Blastochloris tepida: one gene and its partner. The protein of the gene in region 2 interacts with the protein of the main gene of each other region in a pairwise test. Links are inferred from orthologs where the notes say so. Each region holds a gene or a part of one and is shown on either strand. Other genes may lie near its edges.

Evidence for each region.
Region 1: the proteins of BLTE_RS07480 (region 2) and ptsN interact in binary tests that used the Escherichia coli proteins (3 or more experiments, as listed by UniProt). The link is inferred for Blastochloris tepida from one-to-one orthologs.

The regions. Positions count from the first base shown.
Region 1 is NZ_AP018907.1:3,099,556-3,102,515, reverse strand. Bases 165-2,960 are described here. They hold ptsN (PTS IIA-like nitrogen regulatory protein PtsN), read right to left. Parts: upstream 1,896-2,960; coding sequence 1,434-1,895; downstream 165-1,433. Other genes in these bases: rpoN (RNA polymerase factor sigma-54), read right to left, coding at 2,756-2,960; hpf (ribosome hibernation-promoting factor, HPF/YfiA family), read right to left, coding at 1,981-2,562; BLTE_RS14045 (S49 family peptidase), read left to right, coding at 521-1,405; BLTE_RS14050 (tRNA1(Val) (adenine(37)-N6)-methyltransferase), read left to right, coding at 165-462. Also shown: more of BLTE_RS14050, read left to right, coding at 1-164. UniProt on the Escherichia coli protein: Seems to have a role in regulating nitrogen assimilation.
Region 2 is NZ_AP018907.1:1,618,284-1,621,675, reverse strand. The notes cover bases 43-3,270. They hold BLTE_RS07480 (sensor histidine kinase), read right to left. Parts: upstream 2,931-3,270; coding sequence 243-2,930; downstream 43-242. Other genes in these bases: kdpC (potassium-transporting ATPase subunit KdpC), read right to left, coding at 2,937-3,270; BLTE_RS07485 (response regulator), read right to left, coding at 43-234. Outside these bases: more of BLTE_RS07485, read right to left, coding at 1-42; more of kdpC, read right to left, coding at 3,271-3,392. UniProt on the Escherichia coli protein: Member of the two-component regulatory system KdpD/KdpE involved in the regulation of the kdp operon. KdpD may function as a membrane-associated protein kinase that phosphorylates KdpE in response to environmental signals.

The sequences.
Region 1 (2,960 bases), 1.5 Mb from region 2 along the record:
GCCGCCGACATTGGCGATATCGGTCGCGCCAATGGTCCGCCGGAGCTTCCGGCCGACCGCTTCGACCAGGTGCTGTGCAACCCGCCCTTCCTCGATCCCGGCCGCCACGCCGCCTCGCCCGATCCCGACAAGCGCCGCGCCCATCTGCCGGAGCGGCCGCGCGGCGACTGGATCGCCGCGGCGCTGCGGCTGCTGACGCCCGGCGGCACGCTGACGCTGATCGAGCGGGCCGATGCGCTGGCCGGCGTGCTGGCCGACCTCGACGTGCGCTGGGGAGCGATCGAGATCGTGCCGGTGCATCCGCGGCCGGGCGCCCCGGCCAGCCGCGTGCTGGTGCGCGCCCGCAAGGGGCGGCGAACGCCGCTGGCGCTGTTGCCGGCTTTGGTGCTGGCGGATGTGGCGGGCCGGCCGAGCGAGGCGGCGGACGCCGTGCTGCGGTCCGGCGCCGCTCTGCCGGCCTGAGCGGCCGTCGACACCTCACGCCCTTGGCCTGACGCATCCTTGGCCTTATGTATCGACAATGACTGCAAGTCTCGCCAACCGGCTGCTGCAACGCCTGCGCCCCTATCTGCCCGTGCCGCTGCGCCCGCCCGAGATTCCGGTGGTGCCGGTGGTGCGGCTCACCGGGGTGATCGGATTTTCCACGCCGCTGTCGCCGGGCATCACCATGGTCGGCGTGGCGCGCATGCTGGAGCGGGCGTTCGATGTCGCCGACGCCAAGGCGGTGGCGATCGTCATCAATTCGCCGGGCGGCTCGGCGGTGCAGTCGCACCTGATCCACCGCCGCATCCGCATGCTGGCCGAGGACGCCGGCCTGCCGGTGCTGGTGTTCGTCGAGGATGTCGCGGCCTCGGGCGGCTACATGATCGCCTGTGCCGGCGACGAGATCTTCGCCGACCCGTCCTCGATCATCGGCTCGATCGGGGTGATCGGCGCCACCTTCGGCTTCGACCGGCTGATGGAGAGGATCGGCGTCGAGCGCCGCGTCTACACCGCCGGCGAGCGCAAATCGATGCTCGATCCGTTCCGGCCCGAAGACCCCGACGATGTCGAGCGGCTGAAGACCATCCAGCGCGCCATCCACGCCAAGTTCATCGCGCTGGTGAAGGCGCGCCGCGGCGAGCGGCTGAAGGAGCCCGACGACGCGCTGTTCACCGGCGAATACTGGGAAGCGGAGCGCGCCCAGGCGTTCGGCCTGATCGATGGCTTCGGCGATGCCCGCACGGTGCTGCGCGCCCGCTTCGGCGACGATGTGTCAACGCCGCTGATCACCGCCGAGCGCACGCTGTTCGGCCGCCGCCTGCCGGGCTTCAGCGCCGCCCCGGCGGCCCCGGGCGCCGGCCTCGCCGCCGATCTGGTGTCGGCGATCGAGGCGCGCGCGCTGTGGTCGCGTTACGGGCTGTGAGCGGGCGGACGGGACACCGAAGCGTCCGTCACGCCGTGGTCGTCTGTGGCTGGGTCAGCACCACATAGAGCGCCTGGGCGTCGCGCGAGGCGCGCAGCCGCTGGGCGATGTCCTGGTCGCGCAGCAGGCGGGCGATGCGGGCGAGCGCCTTGAGGTGGTCGGCGCCTGCCGATTCGGGGGCCAGCAGCAGAAAGATGAGATCGACCGGTTCGCCGTCGAGGGCCTCGAAGTCGATCGGCTTCTCCAGCCGCGCGAACAGGCCGAACAGCCGGTCCATCTTGGCCATCTTGCCGTGCGGGATGGCGATGCCGTTGCCGACGCCGGTCGAGCCCAGCCGCTCGCGCTGCAGGAGGGTTTCGAAGATCTCCCGCTCCGAGCGGCCGGTGAGTTCGGCCGCCCGCTCGGCGAGTTCCTGCAGCGCCTGCTTCTTGGAATTGACCCGAAGCGACGGATACACCGCGTTCGGTGCGACGAGATCGCTCAGCGGCATGGCCGGCCCGGTCGTGCAGGAAGCGGGGCGCGATGACCGCCCCGGTTGCGAAGGCGGCGGACGATAGGCGCGGCGCCGGCCACGGTCAATGGGGCTCCGCCGGAGGGTCGACCCATCCGATATTACCATCCGGTCGGCGGTAGACCACGTTGATCCGCCCCGACGTGGCATGGCGGAAGATCACCACCGGCGCGCCGGTGATGTCGAGCTCGACCACCGCTTCCGCCACCGAGAGCTGGCCGACCGCGGTCTTGGTCTCGGCCACCACCACCGGGTGATCGCCGTCCGGCCCGGTCTCGGCCTCGACGTCCTCGTCCTCGGCCGGCGCCTGCAGCAGGTACATCGGCGCCATCGGCATCGAGCGCTCGCCGCCATGCTCCTCGCGCAGCTTGCGCTTGTAGCGGCGCAGCCGCTTCTCGATGCGCTCGCAGGCGAGGTCGCAGCTCTGGTAGGCGTCCGCCGCCGTGGCATGCGACTGCAACTCGACGCCCGACGACAGGTGCAGGATGCAATCCGTGCGGAAGAAGGTGCCTTCGCGCTCGACGATGGCGCGGCCGGACCAGCCGCGGTCGAAGTACTTGTCGATCGCTTCGGCGATACGCGCCTCGATGCGGCTGCGCAGGGCATCGCCGATGTCGAGGTTCTTGCCGGACACTCTCAATGTCATTTTTGTTTGTCTCCAAGGCACCACGCCATCGGGGCACGAAGTCCGATGGCCACAGGTGATTTAGCCTACAATTGGCGGCAGCGGAATCCGGGTGAACCTGCGCAGCAGCTTCGTCATTCGGTTTCCGGCCGATCCCTTCGGGAGCCCGGAAGCCGGCTCGGCGAGAATCCCGGTTCGGAAACGGGATTTCGCATCACGATACGGCGGCCGCGCTCTGCTTCTCGCGCCGGCGCTGGACGGAGGAGGGAATGCGCATGCCTTCCCGATACTTGGCGACGGTGCGCCGGGCGATGTCGATGCCGGCCTCGCGCAGCCGCTTGACGATGGTGTCGTCGGACAGCACGTCGGCGGCGCTCTCGGCGTCGATCATCTGCTTGATTCGGTGGCGCACGGCCTCC
Region 2 (3,392 bases):
GTCACGAACCGTCAGCACCAGGATCGGCACCTTCGACCACTCGCGCAAGGACCGGATGACCTCCATGCCGTCGATGTCCGGCAGGCCGAGATCGAGGATGACCACGTCCGGGGCGCCGTTGATCGCGGCCTCGATGCCGGCCCGGCCACGGTCGACCTCGATCACCTCGTAGCCTTCGTTGTGCAGGGCGATGCGCAAAAAGCGACGGATCGGCACCTCGTCCTCGATCAGCAAAATCCGTGTCACTCCGCGTCCTCCCCAAGGGGCTGAACCTTCGCCACCGGCAGCATGATGTCGATCGCCGTGCCGGCGCCGCCGGGACCCGCCTCAGCCCGGATGGTGCCGCCATGCGCCGCAACTAGCCCGCGGGCAATCGCAAGACCGAGACCTGTTCCAGCCGCCTGGCTGTCTCCGGCGCGCACGCGGTAGAATAAGTCGAACACCTTCTCGCGGTCCTGGGGCGGAATACCCGGCCCCTCGTCAATGATGCCGATATGCACGAACTCGCCCTCCAGGCGCGCAGGAACCGTAATCGGCGTGTTGCCGGGCGCGTGCCGCGCCGCGTTCTCGATCACGTTGACGAACACCTGCCCGATCAGCACCGGATCGACATCAACCGGCGGCAAATCGCGTGGAATGTCGAGAACGACCCTGCGAACGCCGAGCACGCGGCCGAGATCGCGGCAGGCGCGGCCCACGATCTCGCGCAGATCGACGGCGGCGCGCCGCAGATTCAGTGCGCCATAGCCGAGGCGGGTCATGTCGAGCAGATTCTGCACGTAGCGGTCGAGGCGCTGCGCCTCCTCCAGCACCGTGGACGTCAATGCCTCGCGATCGGGTGACGACAGTTCGCGCGCCGACGACAGCTCGGTGGCGGCGCCGATAATCGACACCAGCGGCGTGCGCAGGTCATGCGATACTGAATTCAACAGCGCCGTCCGAAGCTTCTCGCTTTCGGCGGTGACCCGCGAATTTTCAAGGTCGGCGGCAAGCCGGGTGCGCTCGATCGCCACCGCGATCTGATCCTCGACCGCGAGCAGCAGGCGGCGGGTATCCGGGTCGTCCGCCCGCGCCGGATCCGCGAAGCGCACGCCGATGGCGCCGTGCATCGCGCTCGCGGTCGATATCGGCAGGAACAGCCAGTCGGCGGTGGGCAGCGTCGCGGTGCCCCGCCCAGCGGGCTCGGCCTTCTCCCATGCCCACTGCGCTGCGCCCCAGTCCTTGGGATTGAGATCGTCGATGGCGGGATAGCCCTGCACCATCTCAAGCTCGCCGTGCTCGCCAGGCATCAGCACCAGCGACTGGGCATCCAGCGTCGCCGCCAGATGGTGCACCGCCGCCCACAGCACGTCGTCGAGCTTGGACACCGAGGCAATCTTACGCGAGAAGTCATACAGCGTTTCGGTGCGCTTCTGGGTGGCGCGCATGTTCTCGACCTGCATGCGCAGCCGGCTCGCCAGCGTGCCGGTGAACAGCGCGCTGATGAAGAACACCAGCAATGCGACGACCGACTCGTGCTGCGCCACCTCGAACGAGTAGTAAGGTATTGTGAAAAAGAAATTGTAGGCGAGGAACCCGACGACACTGGCGAACAGTGCCACGAACAGGCCGTGGCGCACGCCGGCAACCAGCACGGCGACGAGATAGACCAGGGCCAGCGAAGCTACCGGCATATAGCGCCACAATGGCCACGCCACCGCCGTCGCCACCCCAACCCCGACCAGGGCCTCCACAATGCCCGCAAGGTTTGGCGCCTTGCGCCACGGAAGCAAGAGGGTGATGCGGCCAACCGGCCGGCCGCTTGGCACCACTGTGACCTCGAAATCGGTGCCGAGCTTGATCAGGCGCTCGGCAACCGGCTCTCGGATGAGACCGTAGGGCCAGCGGCGCCGCGCCCGCCCGATCAGGATGCGGCTGCAGTTCCTCGCGCGGGCGAAGCGCAGGATCTCGCCGGCAACGTCGCGGTCGGTGCGCAGGGTGGCGATCTCGGCGCCGAGGCTCTCGGCGAGCCTCAGCGCCTCGCCGACCACCGCGCGCGCGCCGGTGCCCATGGCCTCGTGCGACGGCGTCATCACGGTTGCGACGATCCACGGGATCTTGATGCGGTCCGCCTTGCGCTTGCCCGAGCGCACCAGTTCCTTGGCCACTTCCGATTCGTTGATGCAGACGAGAAGGCGCTCCTGGGTCGGCCACGGGCCGACCACCGCGTGGGCGCGCATATAGGCGACCATCTCGGCGTCGACGCGCTGGGCGGCGGTGCGCATCGCCAGCTCGCGCAACGCGGTGAGGTTGCCCTTTGAGAAGAAATGATCCAGCGCCCGGCCGATCTGTTGCGATACATAGACCTTGCCCTGGCGCAGGCGGTCGATCAGCTCCTCGGGGGGAAGGTCGATCAGCTCGATCTCGTCGGCGGTCTGAAGGATCTCGTCGGGCACCGTCTCCTGCACCCGCACGCCGGTGATGCGGGCGACGATGTCATTGAGGCTCTCGATGTGCTGGATGTTGAGCGTGGTGATAACGTCGATACCGGCGTCCAGCACCTCCTCGACGTCCTGCCAGCGTTTGGGATGGCGGCTGCCCGGCACGTTGGTGTGGGCCAGCTCGTCGATAAGAACAAGCTGCGGCCGGCGCTCCAGGAGCGCGTCGATGTCCATCTCGGCCAGGCTGCGGCCGCGGTAGTCCATCACCTTGCGCGGCAGCTGCTCCAGGGTCGAGAGCAGTGCTGCTGTCTCGGCGCGGCCGTGGGTCTCGACGATGGCGACGACGACGTCGATACCGTCGCGTTGACGAGCCCGCGCCTCCTCCAGCATGGCGTAGGTCTTGCCGACGCCGGGCGCCGCACCGAGATAGATCTTCAGCTCGCCGCGGCGGCCCCGGTTGGCCTCCGCCAGCAGAGCTTCAGGTTCGGGACGGTTCTCGTGAGGCGCCATCGCAAATTAGTAGTTCGCGTCGAGGGCAAGATTCAGCTCAAGCACGTTGACCCGAGGCTCTCCCAGGATACCGAAGGTCCGGCCCTCGATCGAGCGGGTGACCAGCGCCGCGATCTCCGCCTCCGGGATGCCGCGGGCGCTGGCGACACGCGGCACCTGGATCAGCGCAGCCGCCGGCGATATGTGGGGATCGAGGCCGCTGGCCGAGGCGGTGACGAGGTCGGCCGGCACCGGCCGGGTCTCAAAGCCGCTCGCACGCTCCTTGATGGCCGCGATCAGCTTTTCGGAGGTCGGACCGAGATTGGAGCCCGACGAATTCGCGGCATTGTAGGGCGCATCCACCGTTTTGGTGGCATCGTCCGGATCCGGCGCAGATGTCGCTGAGGGCCGCGAATGGAAATAGCGAGCGGCGGTGAACTCCTGGCCGATCAGGCTGGAGCCCACCACCGTGTCGCGCTTGGT